One region of the Methylobacterium sp. 092160098-2 genome, then DNA from elsewhere that is predicted to be linked to it. Evidence: riboswitches for the same ligand, from Rfam matches in the RefSeq annotation. Region 1 holds a riboswitch; each other region holds the start of a gene.
The links. Region 1 has a riboswitch for cobalamin ahead of PQI07_RS16890 (CbtB domain-containing protein). Riboswitches for the same ligand answer to the same signal wherever they lie in the genome.
Positions count from the first base shown of each region.

Region 2: it holds a riboswitch for cobalamin, as region 1 does, so the genes downstream of both, PQI07_RS11690 (TonB-dependent receptor) here and PQI07_RS16890 (CbtB domain-containing protein) in region 1, are expected to answer to the same signal.
Region 3: it holds a riboswitch for cobalamin, as region 1 does, so the genes downstream of both, PQI07_RS02915 (TonB-dependent siderophore receptor) here and PQI07_RS16890 (CbtB domain-containing protein) in region 1, are expected to answer to the same signal.
Region 4: it holds a riboswitch for cobalamin, as region 1 does, so the genes downstream of both, PQI07_RS34315 (TonB-dependent receptor) here and PQI07_RS16890 (CbtB domain-containing protein) in region 1, are expected to answer to the same signal.

Region 1 is NZ_JAQPZJ010000001.1:3,580,741-3,586,448, forward strand. It holds gene cobW (cobalamin biosynthesis protein CobW) at 1-259, opposite strand, end outside; gene PQI07_RS16880 (DUF1636 domain-containing protein) at 256-657, opposite strand; gene PQI07_RS16885 (CbtA family protein) at 650-1,387, opposite strand; gene PQI07_RS16890 (CbtB domain-containing protein) at 1,404-1,586, opposite strand; cobalamin riboswitch at 1,623-1,815, opposite strand; gene PQI07_RS16895 (discoidin domain-containing protein) at 1,982-3,340, shown strand; gene PQI07_RS16900 (S10 family peptidase) at 3,404-4,999, opposite strand; gene PQI07_RS16905 (DNA polymerase III subunit chi) at 4,999-5,451, opposite strand; gene pyrG (CTP synthase) at 5,509-5,708, opposite strand, start outside.
Region 2 is NZ_JAQPZJ010000001.1:2,492,997-2,498,704, forward strand. It holds gene PQI07_RS11690 (TonB-dependent receptor) at 355-2,493, opposite strand; cobalamin riboswitch at 2,627-2,824, opposite strand; gene PQI07_RS11695 (hypothetical protein) at 3,537-3,869, opposite strand; gene PQI07_RS37860 (DUF6538 domain-containing protein) at 3,904-4,308, opposite strand; tRNA gene PQI07_RS11700 (tRNA-Ser) at 4,395-4,486, opposite strand; gene PQI07_RS11705 (glycosyltransferase family 2 protein) at 4,499-5,347, opposite strand; gene lysA (diaminopimelate decarboxylase) at 5,344-5,708, opposite strand, start outside.
Region 3 is NZ_JAQPZJ010000001.1:643,150-648,857, forward strand. It holds gene PQI07_RS02905 (DUF3526 domain-containing protein) at 1-977, opposite strand, end outside; gene PQI07_RS02910 (ABC transporter ATP-binding protein) at 974-1,699, opposite strand; gene PQI07_RS02915 (TonB-dependent siderophore receptor) at 1,699-3,786, opposite strand; cobalamin riboswitch at 4,023-4,229, opposite strand; gene PQI07_RS02920 (hypothetical protein) at 4,796-4,996, opposite strand; gene PQI07_RS02925 (patatin-like phospholipase family protein) at 5,327-5,708, opposite strand, start outside.
Region 4 is NZ_JAQPZJ010000003.1:443,943-449,650, reverse strand. It holds gene PQI07_RS34325 (RluA family pseudouridine synthase) at 429-1,835, opposite strand; gene PQI07_RS34320 (NUDIX hydrolase) at 1,978-2,412, opposite strand; cobalamin riboswitch at 2,552-2,744, shown strand; gene PQI07_RS34315 (TonB-dependent receptor) at 3,029-5,212, shown strand; gene PQI07_RS34310 (PepSY domain-containing protein) at 5,206-5,708, shown strand, end outside.

The sequences.
Region 1 (5,708 bases):
CCAGCGCCGGAACGAAATCGTCCGCGACCGTGCAGCAGATGCAGCCATTCGGCAGCTCGACGATAGCCTCTTCGGTGCAGCCTTCGACCCCGCAGGCGGCGAGGAAGGACTTGTCGAAACCGACGTCGCCGAACTCGTTGACCAGGATGGCGAGGCGGCGCCCCCTGGCGTTCTCGACCACGTGGCGGACCAGTGTCGTCTTGCCGGCTCCGAGGAAGCCCGTGACGATGGTGCAGGGGATCTTGTTCACGATGGTCATTCCGCGGCCTCCAGGGTGCCGGCGGGGAGCGGGCGGGGTTCAGGGAACGGGGGGATGCGGGCGATCACGCCCTTGCGGAAGGCCTCCGGACGCTCGCGCCAGGGCACGATGCCGTCCGAGGTCGCCGCATAGGCCGCGAGCCCGGCGAGGATGGTCTCCGCCGAGGCGGCCGGATCCATGTCGCCGTAGACGTAGGTCCAGCGGTCGGCCGAGGCGACCGCCACGGTGCAGGGCCGCTTGCAGACCGACAGGCATTCCACCGCCTCGATCCGCAGGTCCGGCGTGCCGGCGCTCCGGGCCTGAAGCGCCTCCAGAAGGCGTGCTCCGGCGCGCGGTCCATCCGGATCGTCGTCCGGACGGCGGCAGGTCGTGCAGACGTACAGGACGGTCTCAGGCACGGGCCGTTCCCCGTTGCGTGTCGCGGGAAAACGCCTGCCACGCCCAGCCGAGCCCCAACCCGATCAAGATCCAGAAGACGAAGCTGATCGCCAGCGACCGGGCGGCGAACTGTGCGGCCAGCGCGGCCGGAAGCTCCGACGCGCCCTCCGGCGCCTGCGGGGCGCCGACGACGTGGGGGGTTATGATCAGGACGAGGCCACCCAGGATCGTGATCAGAGCACGGCGGATCGTGATCAGGTAGAGTCCCATTCCGGTCGCCGCCGCGGTCATCACCCACCAAGCCTGCCGCGCGGCCAGCGGTGCAGCGGCGCTGCCGGGCAGTTCCGGCGGCAGGCCGAGGCCCGGCGCGAGGGCGACGCTGGCGAAGCCCGCCACCGCGAAGGCGAGACCGACCTGCGGCGTCGGCTCGCGGCCGCAGGCGATCATCACCGCGCCGAGCAGCAGGGCGTAGCCGACGCCGCCGACGAGGGTCGCAAGACCGGTGAAGGCCATCCGCGGCAGTCCGGGGCCGGGCTGCCATTCCGGTGCCGCGGCGGGTGCGGCGTGGTCATGCCCGGCATGGGCGAGCACGATCGGAAGGGCCTTCGCGGCCTGATGCGAGGGTTCCTGCTGCTCGTAGCGCTCGGCCGCGACGATCAGCGGCGAGGTCAGCGTGAGTTCGAGGCCCGTCACAACGGCAGCCGCGAAGAAGCCGGCGGCCAGGGCCGCCGACAGAAGCCGAATGATCATCCCTGCGCCGAGGGCGTCAGTGACAGGGGAAGTTCTGGGTATGGCGGAAGTCGTGCGCCGCGTTGTGGAACGCGATCGCCGGCGAGAAACCCGCCATGAACAGCAGGCCGAGGCCCAGCATGGCCGCGAGCGCGACGGCGACCGGACGCTCCGACGAGCGGGTACCGGCGGCGACGGGGGCGAGGGTCTGAGCGGTCATCGTCGAGTGTCTCCAGCCGCCCCACCGGCGGCATTGCGGGATCCTGTTGCGACGGCAGGTCTCCTGGCTCGCGGCTCGGCGCGCCCACCGCCTTCCCGGATCGCTCCGGTGGCGCTTGGCAGGCGCTCGCCGCTCACAGTTGCGGGGGCAGCCGCGGAATCGGGGCGAAACCCCTCACCGCATTCCCTTTTCACCCCGTTGCCAGGGCACCGTCACCGGCACGTTGTAGACGCATGCCGGCGACGACACAACGGAGCGGCGCCAGATCCGTTCGGATTCCCGTGCGTCCCTTCGCGGGTGGCCGGGCTTGACGTCCACGCCCCGATGCGGGCACCGCCGCACCGGATGCCCGGCCGGCCCGGCATGGGCACCTCCGCTCAGTTCTCGGAGACCCGATGGCCCTCGCAGACGATCCGAGCCCGGTCCTCGTCGATCTCGCCACCGGCCGCGCCCCCCGGATCGTACAGGATGAAGACACCGCCTGGCTCGAGATCGATCTGGGCGGTCGCTTTCCGATCCGCGCGGTCGCGCTGCGACCCGTACAGGATGCTGTCGCGCCCGAGGTCGGCGATGTGGCCGTCGAGGTCTCGCAGGACGGCGTCACGTGGTCCGCGCCCGACATCGTCGGCTGGACCGCCAAGCCGGGCGCCCTCGTGGCCGCCATCGGCGCCGACGAGCGGGCCTGGGCGCGTCTCGTGCGGATCGCGGTGCCGGATCCTGCGCTCGTCGCAGGCGTCGACATCCGCGCCGATGAAGCCGCCATCGACCTCATCGCCCTGCGGGCGCTCCTCTGGCTCGACATCACGCTCCTGAACGAGAAGCCCGGCGCTAACGTCTACGTCACCTACAATCTCGAAGCCGCGCCTGGCCGGGCTAGCCGCAACCTCGTCGGCCTGTCGCTGTTCGAGAACGGCGCCTTCGGCAACTGCCTCGTGCAGTACATCATCGCGGTCTCGATCGCGAAGGCGCTCAACCTGAAATACATCAAGGTCCCGAAGGTCGACCGCAGCAAGGTGATCTTTCTGACCCAGAGGCTGACCTGCGACGGCATCACGTTCATTCCGCCGGACGAGCCGCTTCCGCCGGACGGCTACTTCCTGTCAGGGCTGTTTTTCGATCCGACGCAGTTCGAGCGGGTGACGGCGCTGCAGGGCCCGATCGACTCGCGCGCGATCGTTCAGGATGTGATCCGGCCCCTGTTCAACGGCCTGCCGCGGACATTTGCGGCCAAGCCCGACGATCAGCTCCTGATCCATATCCGGTCGGGCGACATCTTCAGCACCTGGGTCGACCCGCACTATCCGCAGCCGCCCTTCGCCTTCTACCGGATGGTCATCGACCGGCTGCAGGCCGAGGGCCGCATCCGTTCCGTCAAGCTCGTCTTCGAGAACCGGCTCAACCCGGTCATTGCAGAAGTGGAGGCCTATGCGGCGCAGCGCGGCCTGCCCGTAGAGATCCAGAGCGAATCGCTGATCTCCGACGTTGCCGCTCTGGTGAACGGCCGCTACCTCGTCTTCGGGCTCGGAACCTTCGGGCCGGCGATCTGCCACCTTTCGGAGCGCGTCGAGCAGGTGTTCTACTTCGCGTCCAATTGGCCGCAGGGCTTTCAGTCGATTCCCACGATCGGGAAAGTGGTCGAGGTTCGCGATCGCGAAGGCCGGTACATGAAGGTCGGCGAGTGGCAGAATACCGACGCTCAGCGCCGGAGCATGGTGGAGTACCCGGCCGAAGCTCTCGCCTTCGACGATGTCTGATCGGTCGCGCCGGTCACGATCCGACCGGCGACGACCTTGCCGCCTGCATCCCGGCCGAACACGTCACGGTGCGGTCCTGAGACGTTCCGCGGGTGCGCCGGCCGAACGCGCCGAGCCGCCATCGCGGACCTTCAGGGCGTCCAGGTACATCCGTTCGACATCCGCCTTGAAGGCGGCGCGGGAATCCGGACGCGTGTAGAACATGTGGCCGCCGGGATAGACTGCGAGGCTCAGGCGACCGGCACTGTAGGCCGGGACCTGCGCCAGCAGGAGCTTCGAGGCGAAATACGGGGTTACGAGATCGGTGAATCCGTGCGCCACGAGGACACGCAGGTGCCCGTCGAGGGCCAGGGTTCCCTGAAGGTTCGAGAGCACCTCCGGTGCCTGTCGTCCCGAGCCCCAGCTCCAGCCCCGATTGACCGCATTGTTCAGGAGCTCGTAGCGCATGTTGGCCACGGGCCATTTCAGCGTGCGCGCGTAGAGATCGAGCATCGCGCTGGTCAGCGGCGCCTGGAGCGCGGTGAGCTGCGGATCCTCGAAGCTCGATTGCGCGGCGGCCGGATTCGGGTCCCAGCCGGTGATGCCGGTATCGTAGGCGCTCGTCACGCGACCTTCGGCACGATCGATCTCCCGCTGGACGCTTCGGGTCGAGAGGCGCGCCGCCTGTGCGCGGACCAGGGCGGGATCGAGCCCGACCAGCGGGGCGACCTTCTCGGTCATCCGCGCAACCGCCGCGGAATCGCTCGGCCCCTTCAGGAGATCCGTCAGATAGGCACCGGATGCGTAAGCTTCGGCATCCCCCAGCAAGGCCGGCGTGGGTATCGTCCCGGCCCGCTCCAGCGCGCCGGCCGCCAGCGACGGCAACTTCAGCACGTAGCCCCAGGGATTGGCCCGCGGGGTCTCCAGCCACCCGAAGTCGAGCACCGGCGAGAGCAGCACCATGCCCGACAGGCCGACGCCGATCTCTTCCTGGAGCTTCTCCGTGATCAGCGGGCCGCGGAACCCGCCATAGCTCTCGCCGACGAAGAACTTCGGGCTCGCTAGACGATCGTTGTTGCGCAGGTAGCGGGCGATGGCTGCCGAGAGGGTCGCGGCGTCGGACTCGATCGACCAGTAGGCCTTGCCGTTGCCGTCCGCGGCCCGGCTGTAGCCGGTACCGACGGGGTCGATGAAGACGAGATCGGTGAAGCCGAGCCACGTCCCGTCGTTGGGCGTGAGCGTGACCGGCTGCGACGGGCTGATGCTGTCGCCGCCGACGGGCAGCCGCCAGGGGCCGATCGCCCCGATGTTGAGGTAGGCCGACGCGGCGCCCGGGCCGCCATTGACCGCGAAGGTCACCGGGCGCTCCTGGCCGTCCTTGGACGCCACCGTGTAGGCCACGAAGGCGATCTCGGCCTGCAGCTTGCCAGCCTCGTCGACGAGCGGCAGGCTGCCGGCCGTGGCGGTGAAGTCGAGGACCCTGCCATCAGGCAGCGTGACGCTCTGCTTCGTGACGGAATCCGGCGGCAGGCGTCGTCCGTCCGGCCCGCGCGGTGCCGGCTTGCTCTCCGCGGGCGGATGTCCGTGCGGCGCCTCCTCTGCCCAGCCGGCGGAGGGCAGGGCGATGAGCATGCCGAAGGCGAGCGCGGCGCGCGCGAGACGTCTGTTAAGGGCCACCATCACGCCTTCTTGTTCCAGCGTCCGGAATCGTCCTGCTGCCAGTAGGCGACCGTGTGGCCCGCCTCCTTGGCCTGCTTCCACTGCTCGCGCGCCCTCAGGAGGGCGTCCTGATCGGTCCCGTCGAACAGGATACAGATCCGCTCATACGTGCCGGCATCGGGCGGCAGGTCGGCGCCCTCGACGAGGAAGCGGATCGAGGCCGCGTTCGGGTTCACGTCCCGAAGTGTCAGCACCACCGGCTGGCTCGCCGCGTCGGGCTCGCGATCGGTCCCGTGCGGCAGGAAGCTCTCGTCGGAATAGGTCCAGAGGTGGTCGTCCAGCGCCTGCAGGCGCTCCTCGCTGGCGGCCTGGATCGCGGCCTGCCAGCCGCGGTCCAGCGAGCGCTCGACGAGGCTCGGCAGCACCCGTTCCAAGGGCTGCCGCTGCATATGGTAGAAGAGGATCTCGGTCACGATGCCGAGGATATAGGGCTCCGGCCCGCCGCGCGAGCAGCGGCGCGCCGCCGCGGCTCAGACCAGCCGGCTCTGTTCGATCGCGGCGCCGACGAAGCCCTTGAACAGCGGGTGCGGCTCGAAGGGGCGCGACTTCAGCTCCGGGTGGAACTGCACGCCGATGAACCACGGATGCCCGACATGCTCCACCGTCTCGGGCAGGAGGCCGTCGGGGGAGACGCCGGAGAAGCGCAGGCCCTTGGCCTCCAGCCGCTCGC
Region 2 (5,708 bases), 1.1 Mb from region 1:
CCGATGTGGAGGCGCTGCGGTGACGTTGATCAGTCTGGCTTGCTTCGTGGCTGGAACGGCCTCTGCCGCGGCGTCTCTCATCAGCGACCGTCTGCGCGTCATTCTTGAAGCTGCGGGTGGCTCCCTGTTTCTGGTCGGCCTTTGCGTGCTCGGCGCAGAGTTGCCGCTGTTCAGATAGGGCCCATTGCAGCCTCCCGGCGGCCTCACTGCATCGAGGCCCGCGACGGCAGGTCCGCCGGAGCTGCCAGGGCTTCCGGCTTGGCGCACCCGCCCCCGAAAGCGCTCAAAAGCCTCGTCCCCGCTTCCGGGGCACTCGGTGGGCTTATACGAGCCCGTGTGGACCGGACCGGTCCTTCAGAATTTTCCAGCGATGGTTAGACGTACCGCCGTAGGCTCGACCGGGTGAAACACGCGGTCGATCAGCCCTTCGGCGGGCTCGCCGGGCAACCGTGAAACATACGCGTAGGTGATCTGGTCAGACTTGCTGTTCGTCAAGTTCAGTACGTCCAGCGAGACGCTGATGCCGTTGTCGAAATTGTAGCCCACCCGGCCGTTGAACAGCGCGGTCGCCCGCGAGCGGATCGCGTTGTCCTCAATCAGCGGCCGGGGGCCGAAGTAGCGGAAGCGGAGTGATCCGAACCAGCCTAGCGGCTCGCCGAAGGTCACGCCCGCCGACGCGATGGTCGTCGGCGCTTCAGGAACCCGGTTGCCCACCGGGTCGTAGTCCGAGAAGCGAGCGTTCGTGATCGTCAGGTCGCCCTCCAGCGCGAGCCAGGGCGTCACCGCATACCGGTTGGTCCATTCCACGCCGAAGCGGCGGGTCGGGCGGCTCGGCTCCGTGGTGCCGGTATCGCCCTGGAACAGGTTCTCTGAGGCGAAATCGAGCCGGAACAGGGCGAGGCTCGTCTCCAGCCCGGCAATGGACCGGTTGCGCAGGCCGATCTCGTAGCCCGTGGAGGGCACGAGGAAGGGCGAGCGGGTCGTGTTGAACAGCGAGGAGGTCGGATCCACCGTGGCGGTCACGCCGCGCACATCGTTCGAGTGGAAGCCGCCGCCGTAGTTCACGAAGAGTTCGGTGTCGAACCACGGCCCGAGCGTCAGGCCGAGCTTTGGGTTGACGATGCCATCGCGCGCCTTGCCCGAATTGGCTGGCGTGTCCGAGACGACGCTGGCGTAGTATCCGTCCGCGCGGAAACCGACGCTGGTGCGCAGCCAGTCGGTCCAGCGCACGCGGTTGTCGAAGTAGAAGGCTCCACTTGTCTCCACCACCCGGTCGTCGAGCACGCCCGAGCGATACTGCCGGTTCGTTGTGTTGAACAGGCCGACGCGGATCGAGTCGGTGCGGGTCTGCACGCCGATCTCGTTTTCCATCGGCCTCCCGAACAGGTCGCCCTGGAAGATATGCAGGGCCTCACCGCCGCCGATGATGCGCTGATCGAGCTGGTGGAACTGGTCGCCGTTCACCGGATCATTGAGGAAGTAAGTGAAGTCGTTGAACAGGTTCAATTGGGATCGGATGACGTAGGCCGAGGCCCGCGTCACGCCCGTGTCGTCCGTTGCGCTGAACTTGCCCGAGAGCGAGAAGCGCGAGGTGTCGCCGCCATCGGTCGGGTTGATCGTGCCGTAGCGGCTGATCAGCCCCTCCGTCACAGCGCGCTCTGGGATCTGGTTGGTGGCGGTCCAGCGCGCCGCATAGGCCATGCCGGTGACCGAGAAGCCGTCGAGCGGCGTACCCTGGCTGTAGCGGGCCACGCCGTTGATCTTGCGCAGGGCGTCCGGGACCACCCACGGGCCGTCGTAGACCTGGGCTTCCCCCGCGAGGAGGAGGTTGCCCTCACCGAGTGGTACGGTAGCGATCGAGAGCGCGCGCTTGTAGCCGAAGCTGCCGATGGAGGTCAGGGCGACGTTTTTCGCGGTCGTGTCGAGATAGTCGATCCGCACGGAGCCCGCAGAGGCGAAGTCACCGTCGCGGACGAAATACGGACCCTTGTGGAATTCCACCGCGCCGACGAGTTCCGGGATCAGGAAGTTGATGTCGGCGTAGCCTTGTCCGTGGGCATGGGTTCGCATGTTGAGCGGCATGCCGTCGAGGAACAGGGCTATGTCGGTGCCGTGGTCGAGGTTGAACCCGCGCAAGAAGAACTGATTGGCTTTGCCCTCGCCGGAGTGCTGCGTGACGATCAGGCCCGGCACCGACTCCAACACCTCGCCGGGGCGCGTCACCGGACGGCTGTTAAGCTGTGCGCCCGTGATGACACCCGAACTGGCGGAAGCCACGGGGGTGCTGATCCCACCGATCCCGGTCGTACCCCCGACGTAGCCCGCGCTCGCGGCCGGACCGACGCGCGGCGATGCGGATACGGCTGTGTCGGCGGTGACCGAGATCTCCTCCAGCGTCGTCTCGGTGGTCGCCGCACTCGGCGTGGAGCGGTCCTGAGCTGCGGCCGCCGAGGCCAGGGCGGCGAGGCCGACGCCCGACCAGGTCGAGAGCATTCGGATGGTGGGACGACGGGACACGGGAGCCTCGGGCGACGGGAGTGGCACGTCACCGCGAATGAGGTCTCCACGCCCAGCGTCAGCCCGGCGCTTCGACACCCGTCAGGACACCCCGCCCGACGCGTTTCGCGTGTGACCACGACTGACGGCAGGTCTCCTGGCTCGCGGGTCACCGCCCTCGCACCGTCTTCCCGGATGAGGCACATCCAGTGACGCGGTGGTGCTGGGCTCGCCGCTTACAGTTGCGGGGGCAGCCGCGGCTTCAGGGCAAGCCCTTCACCGCGTTCCCTTTTGATCCCCGAAGGGAACCGTCGCTGTCACCATCCGTCGCCTTGTCAGGCCACGTCAAGCCATGAGGAAGATCGGCGACCGTGTGTGGCCTCGCTGTGACAATGGGGTCCGTAACCTCGCCGTTATCGAACGGTCGCTTCCGCGCATCGCGCCAATTACCGCGTCACACCCATTGCCGAACTTGACCGGACGCGAAGCGACACGGTTTGGCTATAAGAGGCTTGATCACCTGTGGTTCGATCGCCCGATCTAAAGCCTCGATGGCGGCTCGGAGTTGCTCCGGTCCGAGTCCTGACGCGTATACGGCAAGGCCGAGCGCGGCTTGGCGTGACCCATAAGCTCGGCGATAACGCTGCTGTTTACTGTTGTGGTGTGCGTAGAGGCCCGTTGGAGATAAGTTGCGAAGTATCGTCTGAAGCTATGGACATCGACCTGTTTGCTGGGCCCAAGCACCTTCTGGCAAAAGGTGGCAAATCGCTTCACCACGATCCAGCTTCGCTTCCCGTCCGGCCCCGCGGGCGTGAGACCCGAGCATACCCAGCCGTCTGACGAGCGTGCAACGCGCTGCTGCAAAATCGGCCAAGCTGATCCATGAACTGGTACGACGCGCCGGGCATGCTCCGTTTTCCGTGAGAGATGCGGAACGCTCGCCCCTCTGTGCGCATGTCGGCGGTGCGAAGCTGGCAAGGCTCGCTGATGCGGCAGCCGGTCAGTAAGCCGACCCGCATGAGGTCGAACAGCACCGTCCCCTACCGCTGGCCCATGATCGCCACAGGATCAGCCGTGAGGAGCGTGACAAGCTCATCAGCGGTGTCGGCGCGCTTCGATGGCTCCTGCCTCGATCCGTTCGCGACGCTACCCTGGCCCAGCCACGGATTGTCGGCGACAAAGCCACGCTTGATGAGCCGCTGCCACATCGAAGAGAGCGCCGCGATCTGTCGATGGACCGTGGCCTGAGACGCCCGACTCCGCAGGAGCACGTCGCTGACGAACTCACCCGCGGTGCGTCGATCCACGCCGCGGACGGCATAGTTTGACGGCTGAGTTTGTGCGAACTCCCGGACGGCAAGGGCGTGCTGCATCCGAGATTGCTTGGTCTGGACCCATCGATCTCCTTCAACCAGCGCTCCAGCGTCGTGAGCATTGTGGTCTGGCGCGATGAGCCCCCTGGATGAGCATGATCGCGGCCATCCTTTCGGGTCGTCTCTTGGGGAGAGAATGAGGCGTTGGGTCGGGGCACTCGCGCCCGGTATCGTCGCGGGACCGTCCTGAACCGGTCAGGGCAGCCGCCCGGGCGGGCTCCCAACCGTCCGATACGGTCTGCGCACCGATCCAGTCCCAGAGCAGCGCCAGCGCGATCCACCGTCGCTGCCGCGCAACAGCCTCGGTGCTCGCGTCGAGAGCCCGGACGAGGTGGGTCTGTCCGACCGTGGAGACGAGATGGGCTGGCACCCTGAGTCGCAGGGACCAGCGCCCACGACGGCATTGCAGGTGGTCGGGGTGCCGCACCTTTGGCCTCATCCCGTACGGCTACGATGACGCTGTGTCCCCAAAGCTGGCCGGACGAAGCGAGAAAAGTGCTGCTTTTACAACATCTTAGGGCTAAATGGCGGAGACGGAGGGATTCGAACCCTCGATACCCATTTCTGGGTATGCTCATTTAGCAAACGAGTGCCTTCAGCCGCTCGGCCACGTCTCCGGCGCTCTGGCTCTAGAAGGTCGGATCCGGCGGGTCAACCCGATCCTGGCGGGCGGCGGCCACGCGGCGGCGCTCGACATGCTTCGCGACGCGCAGATGCCGCGAGATCGCGTAGTTCATCGCCGTCAGGAAGCCGTAGGTGCCGCGCACGAAGTGGCGGCGCCCGAGATAGGCCTTCAAGAAGTTGCCCGGCAGTTCCACGAACACCCGCCAGGTCGGGATCACCACGCCCCGCGTCTCCAAGTCCTCCGCCTGCTGGTCGGAGTAGCGATTCAGCTTGTCGAGCTGGTCGCCGAGCGAGCGCACCGAGAAATGATGGATCACGCCCCTGAGCCGCCCCGGCGTGACGCCGGGTTCCAGCGCCACCCGGTCGTGCACCGGCGAGGCGGCGTAACGGCCCCGGTCCTTCCTGTAGAGCCGGACCGGCGTCAGGGTGTAGGCGAGCGGGTGCGGGCGGCCCTCGCCGGGAAAGATCTCCGCGATGCCGATCCGCCACGCCGGCCGGCGCGGCTCGCCCGCGGCCCAGAGGGCCCGGATCTCCCGGACGAGATCCTCCGGCACTACCTCGTCGGCGTCGAGGTTCAGGAGCCAGACATGCCGGCACTGCTCCTCGGCGAACCGCTTCTGCGGGCCGTAGCCCGGCCAGGGATTGTGGATCACCCGCGCGCCGAGCGCGGCCGCCAGCGCCTGCGTGCCGTCGGTGGAGCCCGAATCGACCACCACGAGGTCGTCGGTCAGGCCCCGCACCGCCCGGATCGTCGCGCCGATCCGGTCCACCTCGTTGTGGGCGATGATGAAGACCGACAGCGGCAGCCGCCGGTCGGCCGCCGCGACCGACGGGGATGCGGGCGCGCCGCTCACGCCAGCCAGTCCGGCACCCGGTCGAGGGCGATCAGCGCGTCGACGTCGAGGCGCGGTCGCACCACGGCCGCCCGGTCGCCCCGCACCAGAACCTCCGGCACCAGGGGCCGCGTGTTGTAGGTGCAGGACTGCACCGCCCCGTAGGCGCCGGCGCTCATCACGGCGATCAGGTCGCCCGCCGCCACCGCCGGCATGTCACGGTTGAGAGCGAGATAGTCGCCGCTCTCGCAGACCGGACCCACCACGTCGGCGACGAGGCGCGGCGTCCCGGAACTTGGCTCGAGGACCGGCCGCAGGGCGTGATAGGCCTCGTACAGGGTCGGGCGGATCAGGTCGTTCATCGCCGCGTCGACGATCACGA
Region 3 (5,708 bases), 2.9 Mb from region 1:
TGGTCGTTCTCCACCATCATGATGCCACGCAGATCCACAGGGAGTTCCTGCGGATCGCTCACGCCGTAGCGGGCGAGCGTCGCCTGCGCTCGCGCATCGCTGGCTTCGGCGGATTTATGGGGACGCAGGTCCCCGTCGATCCGCAGCCGGGTCTCGCGATAGGACGGGGCGGGCGAGACCATCTCCATGCCTGCAGTCGCGAGCCGTGGCGCGACGAGGCACAGCGCGATCCAGACCGCGAGGGAGATCGTCAAGGCTCCTCGCGCCGTGCGGGCCAGCAACGAGGCGATCATCGCGATGAGCAGGAAGACGGCACCGTAGAGGGCCTGCACCGCGACCCAGACGAGGAGGCGCGGCCAAGCCTGCCAACCCGCGGTGCCGAGGCTCGCAATGGCCACGCCGCCGAGCGTGAGGAGGGGCAGGCAGACCAGGACCGCAAGGACGAGGTTCAGGGCGGCGAAGCGGGCGGCAAAGAGTGGGCCGGGCGGCGCGCCGTTGCCGAGGGCGAGGCGCAGGGTACCGCGCTCGCGATCCGCCGCGAAGGCGGCAAAGCCGAGGAGAAGCGCCACCAGGGGAACAACGAGGCCGACGACATCGGAGACATCGGAGAGGCCGGCCCGGTCGAAGGGGCCGGCATCCTGCACGGCGCGGTAGACCGCATCGTTGAACAGGTGCGCCTCGATCCGCACCATCCGGCCCGTATAGGGCTCGGTGCCGGGATCGAGGATTGAGAGGGGCGACGAGGGGCGAAACACCCACAGGCCGTAATGATCGGCGGAATGCGGGTTCTTGGCATCCTGCCCGAGCCAGCGGGCCCGCTCTGCGGCCGTGACCCGCGCGACCTCGGCACCGTAATCGCGGGCGGATTGCCAGGCGCCGAGGCCCGTGACCATCAGGAGCAGGACGAGCAGGCCGCCGATCCAGCGGACGCGCGCGTCCCGCCACAGCAGCGCCAACTCCGCGCGGACGCGCCTCACGTGACCGCCCCCGACAGGCGCGCGATGTAGAGGCGTTCCAGATCGGTGTGCGCCCAGCGCCTCGGATCGATCTCCTCGGCGACGCGCCCGCCCGCCAGCACGCCGACCCGGTCGGCCATCTCGCGCACGCGGTAGAGGTCGTGGGTCGCCATCAGCACCGCCGTGCCGCGCTCCGCCGCCGCCCGCACCGTCCCGGAGAAGGCCGCCGCCGCCGATGGGTCGAGGCCGGATGTCGGCTCGTCGAGCAGCAGCAGCCGGGTCTTTCGCGCGAGCGCGATGGCGATGCCGACCTTCTGGCGCATGCCCTTCGAATAGCCGGAGGCGGGCCGCGCCCAGGCCTCAGGCGCCAGCCCGGCCGCCGCGAGATGCGTCTCGGCCTCCGCCCGATCGATCGCGAGACCGGCGAGGGTCGCGAAGTAACGGAGATTCTCCAATCCCGATTGCCCCGGATAAAGGGCCACCTGCTCCGGGATGTAGGCGGTGCGCGCCCGGGCAGCGATGGGATCCGTCCCTGCATCGATCCCGCAGACCCGGACCTCCCCCGCATCGGCCTTCAGGAAGCCAAGGATGAGGTTGATCGTGGTGGTCTTTCCGGCACCGTTGGGACCGAGCAGGGCATAGACCTCACCCGCGCGCAGGGTGAGGTCGAGACCGCTGAGGGCGGTCCTGCCTCCGAACTGCTTGACGACGCGGCCGAGCGCCAACACCGGCTCAACCGCCATCAGAACCGCACCGTCACGGAGCCCGTGATGCGACGGGGCGAGCCCGGATAGACGCGGAATACGTTCAGTGAACTCTCATAGTAATCGGTGTCGAATATATTCTCGATGTTGAGCGCCACGCGGGCGTTGCCGAATTTGTAATAGGCCAGCGCATCGACCGCGATGAAGCCCGGCAGGGTGAAGCCGGACCCCGCCGCGTCGCCCGCCCGCTCGCCCACGCCGCGCACGCCGCCGCCGATCCCGAAGCCGCGCCACGCGCCTGCTGGCTCGTAGACCGCGAGCAGGCTGCCGGAGTGGCGGGGCACGTTGACCAGGGGGGCGCCGACCGGAAGCACGTTGTCCTTGGTAACGCGGGCATCGGCATAGACGTAGCCGGCCAGGAGCTTCAGTTCCGGCGTGATCTGTCCTTGAGCCGTCAGCTCAAAGCCCTGGCTGCGCACGGCGCCGGCCGCGAGGGAGAAGCCGGTATTCGCCGGGTCGGGCGTGAGCACGTTCTCCCGCTCCACGCGGAAGGCGGCGGCGGTGAGGAGCAAATTGCCGCCGAATAATTCGGACTTGGCGCCGACCTCGTAGCCGAGGCCGGTCTCGGGCGGCAGCGCCGTGCCGCGCGTGACGGCGGCGGCGTCGGTGCCGATATTCGGCCGGAAGCTCGTGCCGACATTGGTGTAGAAGGCGAGTTCCGGGATCGGCCGGTAGACCAGGCCCGCCCGGGGCGAGGCCGCGACCCGCGACTGGTCCACTTGGCTGCGCACCACGCGCTCGCGGAAGCTCTGCTCGAAGATGTCGAGCCGAAGGCCGATCAGCGCCCGCCATTCCGGGCTCAGGACGATCTCGTCCTGCGCATAGAGGCCGGTATTGGTGATGCGCTCGATATTGTTGCGTGGGATGGTGATCGGCGGCAGCGCCTGTCCGTAGACCGGCGAATAGATGTCGAGGGCGAAGGGGCTCGTGCGGAAGTTCGAGCGCAGATAGACCGTCCGGCTGTCGGTGCTCTCCCGGTCCATGCCGAGGAGGAGCGTGTGGCCGATGCCGCCCGTATCGAACCGCCCGATCAGGTCGGCCTGACCGACCGCCACGTCCCAGCGATAGTCGCGCACGTTGCGGTCGCGAAAGACGGTGCGGTTGTTGGCGGCGATTCCGCGGATCTCCGCCGATTCCCCTTCCAGATCGCCGGTGTTGAAGTAAGCGGCGAGCCGCATCTGCCAGTTCTCATCGAAGCGATGATCGACGCGGACCTGCAGCGAATTGTTGTTCTGGTAGGTGCTCTGACCGGGCTCGCCGAGGAACCGCGAGAGCGGCAGGAAGCCGAGCTGGCGATTGAGCGCGATCACGCCCCGGTCGAAGACGATGCGGTTCTTCACGAACTCGGTCTCGACCGTAACGCGTGTGTCCGGCGTGACCTGCCAACTCACCACTGGAGCCACGAGCAGCCGGTCGCTGTCCACGAAGTCGCGGAAGCTGCCGGCCCCCTGTGCGGCGAGATTGAAGCGATAGAGGACCGTCCCGTCCGCGTTCAGGGCACCGCCGGCATCGATGGTGCCGCGGGTCAGACCGAACGAATCGACCTGATTGCCGAACTCGACGAACCGTTCGGCGGTGGGTTGCTTGGTGATGAGGTTGACGAGCCCGCCGGGATCGCTGCGTCCGAACAGGGCCGCCCCCGGTCCCTTGAGCACCTCGATGCGTTCGATGTTCTGCGCGTCGGGCGGAGGCGGGGTCCCGCGATTGAGGGGGAAACCGTTCTTGTAGATCTCCGAGGTCGTCACACCACGAATGGCGTAACTGAAGATCGAGAGACCCCCGAAATTGTTCTGCTGGGCGACGCCGGGCAGATAGTTGAACGCCCGGTCTACGCGGGTGGCGGCGAGGTCGGTGATCGTCTCCCGCGGCGCCACGGACACGGCCACCGGCACGTCGATCTGCGGAGTGGCGGTGCGCGTGGCGCTGACGGCCGTGCCCGCTCCGTATCCCGGCGTCGGGCCGATCAGGCCGATGGTGCCGCGCCCGGAGGCCGTCGTGCGGCCGGCACCCTCCCCGACCTGCTCGACCGAGAGTTCCTCCAACGTCACGCTCTCCTGCGCCCGCACGTCCTCGATCGGAAGCCCGGCCGAGAGGACAGCGGCGAGCGCCAGCCGCCGACCGCGATGCGGAGTCCGCGGACGACGCGCTGATGGCGCTGAAAACCGCGCAGGCTCGCCGAGAGACGGACGTTCGGAGGTCGCCACCACACACTCGCTGTTGCCGGGTGGAGGCCACGGGGATACGGGCAGCGTCGCCCACGAGACGGCGACACCGCGCGCTCCGCCGGGGCACCCCGCCCGAGGGACGTCATCGTGCCGAAGGCAGGTCTCCTGGCTCACGGGTCAAAGCGCCCGCCGGACCTTCCCAGTGCAAGCACCAGTGGTCATCGGTGGCAGGCGCTCGCCGCTCACAGTTGCGGGGGCAGCTTCGGATTCGCTCCGAAAAGCGCACCGAATTCCCGTCTTAGCTCCGGGCCGGGACCCGAAGAACCTTGGCCGGACGATATTCGCCACCGGCGCGCATCCGGTCAACGGGCCTGACGAACTTTGTAACAGTGTTACGTTACGTGTGGCGCTATGGACACAGTCCGATCCCCAATGGAATGCACGGCTCTCACGTTGCGGTGATGGACCGGATTGGGCTCGGACGACGCGGGTCCGAATGAGATCGGCGGGCCGATGGCGGCTGGATATGCGCCATGCTGAACCGAACGGACGAGCGGTCATCGACGCCCTGTTTCATGCGCCGCTGGGCGCCGAGCGTCTCAGCTGAATGGAAATCCGATGGTCCGCTCTTGGCATCGTGTTGCTGACTGTCGAACGCGCGGCCCGAGCTCATGATTCGGCATACGGTCCTTCGGTGACCCGCTCCATCTCAGGGCCGGCCTTGCCGTCCAGCCGTGGATCGCGGCATGCGTCATCGCCGTGGTCGCGGTGGCCCCGTGCCAAAACTTCTCGTTCGGCACGAACCCGATACCCTGACCGGCTGGCTTTGCACCAGGCACATGCTCTCGATCGGTTCGGTTCAAAGCCAGCCGGTCAAGTCAGTCGTGCATTTGCGGTCGCTCGATCGCCCCTACATCTTCCGCTCGCGATGGATACGCTTCTTCTTCGGAAGTGCCTTGTGACGGCCGATGGTGACCCTGGCTTCCGACACCGTCGGTCCGGCCAGCGCCTTGCCCGGTGTGGGGCCAGCGGCCGTCGCGTCCGCGAACGTCGCGAAGGTCAACAGGGGTAAGGCGGCCAGCGCCGCGCGAAGAGCCCGGATCGTGTGCATAAGCGTTCACTCCTCTGTCTGTGGGCGCCGGGCCGTTTCCGGGGCCGGCCGGATGCGACGAGCGGTCTTCGGTGTGAAGGTGCTCCCCCGGAATCGGGCCGGTCCGACTGCGAAGTGCCGCGCCGATCATGCGCGTGAACCGGTGTGAAGAGGCTCGGGCAGAGGCCCATTTAGTCTGACAAGATATCGTCGATCTGCAACGCGCAAGACTGATAAATGGAACACATGCTGTATTTATATTAAATAAATATAAGACATAAATCAATATAGGCGCCTTGATTTTGATCAAGTTCTGCGAGCTCTGCCACGCGACGGAGCGTTCCGGCTGCGTCAGACGCCTTCGAGCAGTCGGTCGAGGTCGAAGGACGGACGCCGGCCTAGATCCGGCCCATGATCGGTCAGGAACGTCGCGGCGCTCCGGCGTCCCTCGTCCCGAAGCATCGTCAGGAATGCCCATTCCGCATTGAGCTTCGAGGACGAGCCCAGCTCGGCGACAACGTCGCTGGCGATGCGGTGCATGCGCATGGCCGCCCATCGTGCGCACTCGGAATTGTCCGTGGGCGCGACCTGCCGCAGCAAGGCCATCATCCGCAGTTCCTTGAGCAGGACCGCGTTGAAGGAGATCTCGTTGAGCCGGTTGAGGATCTCCCGGGCCGAGGTCGGCGCTTGTCTGCGCTCGACCGGATTGACCTGCACGATGATCGTATCGCGC
Region 4 (5,708 bases), on a different contig from region 1:
TCGCCGCAGTGGCACCTGGGCGATCGTTTGAACCGAACGCAGGCGCCCGTCTTCGTTGCACCCTGCGTGCCGGCACGGCGGCGCAGGCGCGACGGACCGCCGGAGCCATCATCCCTATCCGCCAGCGAAGCTTGCAGGAGCCTCGACCGGACGGGCGATCGTCCCGTCGATGCATCCGGGCCGGGTCGAGGATACCGGCATCGAGACGCGCATTCGGCCGAAGGGCGACGGGCAGGGCGAAGCGGTTCTCCTGCCCGACCCGGGTCGTGGCGGCAGCTCAGGAGGTCCGGCGCGGACTCGACCAGGCGCGGCACCGTCGCGACGGCATCCCGGGCGCGGCCCCGACGGCGATCGGCGGGTCGCGCCGCAGGGCGGCGGCCGGAAGTCCCGGACGCCCTGACGAACCCGGCCGTGCCCTGGCTGCCCGCTCAGGCTTCCGGGGCCTCGACGATCGGGTCGTAGCGGGTGGCGTCGAAGCCCAGCAGGTTCCAGCTCTGCGCCATGTGGGGCGGTAGCGGCGCGCTCACGTCCACGGGCTTGCCGGTGCGCGGATGCGGGATGACGATCCGGCGGGCGAGCAGGTGCAGTCGGTTCTGGATGCCCCCCGGCAGCTCCCAATTCTCCACGGAGAAGTATTTCGGGTCGCCGACGATCGGGTGGCCGATATGGGCCGCGTGGGCGCGCAGCTGGTGCGTCCGTCCGGTCACCGGCTTGAACGACAGCCAGGACAGCTTCTGGGCGGCCTGATCGACCATCGCGTAGTAGGTCAGCGCGTGGCTCGCCCCCTCGTCGCCGTGCTTGGCGACGCGCATCCGCGCGTCGGCGTCGGTGGGCTCCTCCTTGGCGAGGTAGGTCGAGACACGCCCCTGCCGGACCCGCGGCACGCCCGCGGTCAGCGCCCAGTAGATCTTCCGCGCGGCCCGGGAGCGGAAGCTCTTGGCGAGCGTCGCGGCGGCGAGCCGGGTCTTGGCGACGATCAGGCAGCCGGCCGTATCCTTGTCGAGCCGGTGGACGAGCCGCGGCTTCTGGCCATCCGGGCCGGTGAGGGCGGCGAGCAGGCCGTCCACGTGCCGGACCGTCCCCGAACCACCCTGGACCGCGAGGCCGAAGGGCTTGTTGAGGATCATCATGTCGGCATCCTCGTAGAGGATGAGCGACCGGATGAATTCGGCATCGTCCTGCTCGCGGGCGGCGTTGCGCGGGCGCTCGGAGGGCTGGTCGAGGCGCAGCGGCGGCACGCGCACGCTCATGCCCGGCTCCAGCCGGTCGTTCGGCTTGGCGCGCTTGCCGTCGACGCGCAGTTCGCCCTTGCGGACGATGGTCTGCACGCGGGTGAAGGGCAGGAGCGGGAAACGCGCGGTGAGGAAGCGGTCGATCCGCATGCCGGCCTCGTCCGGCTCGACCATCAGGGTCTGCACCCCGGAGGCGAGGGTCGCGGAGGCGGCCGCGCGCTGCTCGCGGCGGGTCGGACCGGGTGTCGGCGCGGGGGCAGGGGCCGGGGCAGGCCCAGGGGCCTCCGAGCGCTTGGAAACGGGCCGGCTGCCGGGCTTCGCCGCCAGCGGACCGCGCGGCGCGGCGGCGTCGCGCCGCGGCTTCGCGGGCCGGGCCGGGGCTGCGGCTGCGGCGCCCTGCGCACCCCAGGGATCGCGCGCACCCGCATCGTCGCCGCGATTGCGGGCCGCGCGCTCTGCAGCGTCGCGGGCGCTGGTGCGCGGGCCCGTGCGGGCACGGCCGTCGGCCTGGAACTTGCCGGGCTTGAACTTGCCCGCATCGAACTTGCCGGCCTGAGGCTTGCGCCCCTTCGGCCCGCCGCTTTTGGGAGGTCGTGTCGTCATGCTTCCGCCGGCACCCGTCTCCGCTTCGGACGGAGCGTCCGGGCGCATGGGCCGCGGCGTCGCGGACGTCCGGACCGATGGGATTGCACGGCTGTAGCATCGCCCGCGCGCAGCGGCAAAGGCGGCAGCGCGATCGCGCCCGTCAGGGCTCCGCGTCCCACGCCGCGCGGAGCCAGGCCTTCAGGCCGGTCGGGAAGAGTTCCGGCCCGCCCGGGACGTCGAGCCCGTCGAGATCGCACCACCGCGCCACGCAGGCGGTGCCGCAATCCTCGTGGAAGACGAAGCGCTCCTGTCCGTCGAACCGGCCGGGCGGCAGGGCGACCGGGAACAGGAACAGCACCTCGTGCCCGACCTGCCCCTCGTGCAGGAAGATGTTCTCCACGACGCGCGGGCCGCCGAGCACCGTGACGGTGATGCCGAGCTCCTCTTCGAACTCCCGGATCAGCGCGTCCTCGGCCCTCTCACCGAACGCAACGCTGCCACCGAGGGGCCGGACACCTGTCAGCCGCCCGTCATCCGCATGGATCTCCGCCACCAGCAGGCTATCGCCGCGCCGAGGGAGCCCCAAGGCCTTCACGCGGATCTCCGCAGGGGGACGCCAGACCGTCATGCCGAACCGGCTAGATCGTTCCCGACGGCGCCGCAACGAACCGGCGGGCCGCCGCGTCGATCCACGACAACTCCCGGACGTGCGGTTGACGCCCGGACGCACGACGGCCAAGCTGTTCCTCGACGGTTCCCCTCGGGGATCAAAAGGGAACGCGATGAGGGGTCCGCCCCGAAGCCGCGGCTGCCCCCGCAACTGTAAGCGGCGAGCCCTTCACCACCACGTCACTGGGTCACCCCGGGAAGACGGTGCGAGGGCGGCGACCCGCGAGCCAGGAGACCTGCCGTCAGCCGTGGTCACACGCGAAACGCGCCGGGCGGGGTGTCCTGGCGGGTGTCGAGGCGCCGTCAATCCCGAGGGGAGGCGGCCGCCGAGGCCTCGTTCGCGGTGACGTGCCACAGCAAGCGCGCCCGCGACGCCGTTCCCATGTCCGTCTCCACCGTTTCGCGACCTGCGATCCCTGTTCCGGGGGGCCTCCGCGCACCCGTTCAGGCTCAGGTTTCCAGATGGTCGAGGCATTGTAATGTTATTACAATGCTTATAGGACAAAGGGGCCGGCGCGCGCCGTGCACGGACCGCTTCCCCCATGCTTCTCTCGATCCATCGCGCCCGCTCCGGCGGGCCGGCTCCCCTCTGCGGCGTTCTCCTCGCGCTCCTCGCCAGTCCGACCGCCGCCCAGGAGGCCGTCACCCTGGATGAACTCGCCGTGGCCGGCGCGGGCGGAGACCCGAACCACGCTGCACCGAACGGCCTCAATTTGCGCACCCCCGACCGGACCGCGAGTCGCCTCGGTCTGACGCCGCTGGAGACGCCGGCCAGCCTCGACATCGTGTCGGGTGAGACCGCGCGGCTGCGCGGCCAGGATACGATCGCCGAAGCCGTGACCCAGGACGCCACCGGCATCACCACCATCGCGGCACCCGGCAACGGCAACGGCGCCTTCACATCCCGGGGCTTCGCCGGCCCGAACTCGATCCAGCAGCTCTACGACGGCACGCGCTTCTACGTCGGCGCCAACACGGTGACCTTCCCGTTCGACACGTGGAACGTCGAGCGGATTGAGGTGCTCCGCGGCCCGTCTTCGGTGCTCTACGGCGACGGCGCCATCGGCGGCGTAATCAACGTGGTGCCGAAGAAGCCGGTCTTCGTGCCGATCAACGCCGCCCGCGCCGTTGTCGGCACGGATAGCGTCGCGCGCCTTGCGTTCGATTCGGGCGGTGGAATCGGTCAAGCGGAGTTCGGCGACACCTTCGCGTATCGCCTCAACGTCAGCGGCAATCGCGCCGACGGCTGGATCCGGCCGGAGGGCGATTTCCGCAACCTCGCGGTCTCGGCCGCCCTGCTGTTCCGGCCGAGCGCCGATCTGGCGTTCACCCTGAGCCACGATTTCGGCTACCAGGAGCCCGCCCGCTACTGGGGCACGCCGCTCGTCGAGGGACGGATCCCGGATCTCATCCGGTTCAACAACTACAACGTCCGGGACGCGAAGATCACCTGGGCCGACAACTGGACCCAGCTCAAGACCGAATGGTCGCCCTCGGCCGACATCACGATCCGCAACACCGCCTACCGGCTCACCAGCCGGCGCCACTGGCTCGACGTCGAGCAATATTCCTACAACCGCGGCACCGGGCTGGTGGACCGGGGCGACTATCTGGAAATCTACCACAGCCAGGAGCAGGTCGGTGACCGGCTCGACGCGACGTTCCGGGGCAGCCTGTTCGGCTTGCCCAACCAGTTCGTGGCCGGGTTCGACGTGAACCACATCGACTTCCGGCACACCAACAACTTCTACTTCGACCAGCCCACGAGCGTGCCGCTCGTCGGCTACGATCCGGGCCTCTTCCCGCAGAACGGGCGAGCCCGTCCGGCCTACGCCACGCAGACGAGCCAAGCCTCGGTCTTCGCGGAGGACCGTCTGATCCTGTCGGACAAGCTCTCGTTCCTCACCGGCGTGCGCCTCGACGTACCGACGCTGAATCGGGAGGACCTGCAGACGGGATCGCGGTTCGAGAAGACCTACCGGGCGCTGGGCTACCGGTTCGGCCTCGTCTACAACCCGACGCCGGACAGCGCGCTCTACGCCCAGTACAGCTTCGCCACCGACCCGGTGAACAGCCTGATCACGCTGAACCAGTCGCTGGCGGGCTTCAAGCTCGCCACAGGCGATCAAGTCGAGATCGGCGCCAAGGGTCTTGCCTTCGACGGTGCCGTGGAATGGACCATCGCGGGCTACCGGATCGTCAAGGACAACCTGATCTCGGCAATCCCCGGCCAGCCGACGCTGTCCACGCAGGTGGGGAGCCAGTCCTCGCAGGGATTCGAGCTGGCCTTGGGCTGGCGCTTTGCTCCGGGCTGGCGGCTGGACGGCAACCTCGCGCTGCTGCACGCGCAGTACGACCGGTTCGACCAGACTGTGAACGGCGCCACCGTGTCGTATGCCGGCAATCAGCCGATCGACGTGCCGGAGCGGGTGGCCAACCTCTGGCTGACCTGGGACGTCTACCGCGACTGGATCGCGCGGGTCGGGCTTCAGAACGTGGGGCAGGTCTACAGCGACTTCGGCAATACGGCGCGGCGCCCGGCCTACAACCTCGTCAACGTGGTCCTCGACCATCAGGTCACGGCGGAGTCGCGCCTGTCGCTGCGGGTCTACAACCTGTTCGACAAGGTCTACGCGATCAGCGGCAATGCCGTGAACGGGGTCGGGACCAACTGGCTGCTCGGGCGGCCGCGCTCGGTCGAGGTCGCCTACACGGTGACGTGGTGAGCCTGCCGCGGCGGCTCGGCAAGGCGGGACGGCGCTGGCTGCTGCTGTTCCACCGCTGGGCCGGGATCGCCGCGGGGCTGTTCTTCGCCCTGTGGATCGGCTCCGGACTGGTGATGCTCTACGTGCCGTTCCCGGCGCTCACCGGGGCCGAGCGCCTGGACCGACTGGCACCGATCGCCTGGGAGCGCGTCGCGGTGGCGCCCGACGACGCGCTGCGGGCCGGCGGTCTTGCCGGCGTGCCGGCGGCCTTCGCCCTGGAGATGCGCGGTGCGGAACCGGTCTACCGGATCGCCGACCGCGAGGGACGCCGGGCCACGGTCTCGGCGCGGACCGGGGAGCGGCTCGGCCCGCTGACGCCCGAGGATGCGTTGCGTCTCGCGGCCGAGGGGATTCCGGGCGCACATGTCGATCCGGTCGAGCGGGACCAGTGGACCGTCACGGCCCGGTACGATCCGCTCCGGCCGTTCCTGAAGGTCGTCCTCGACGATGCGGCCGG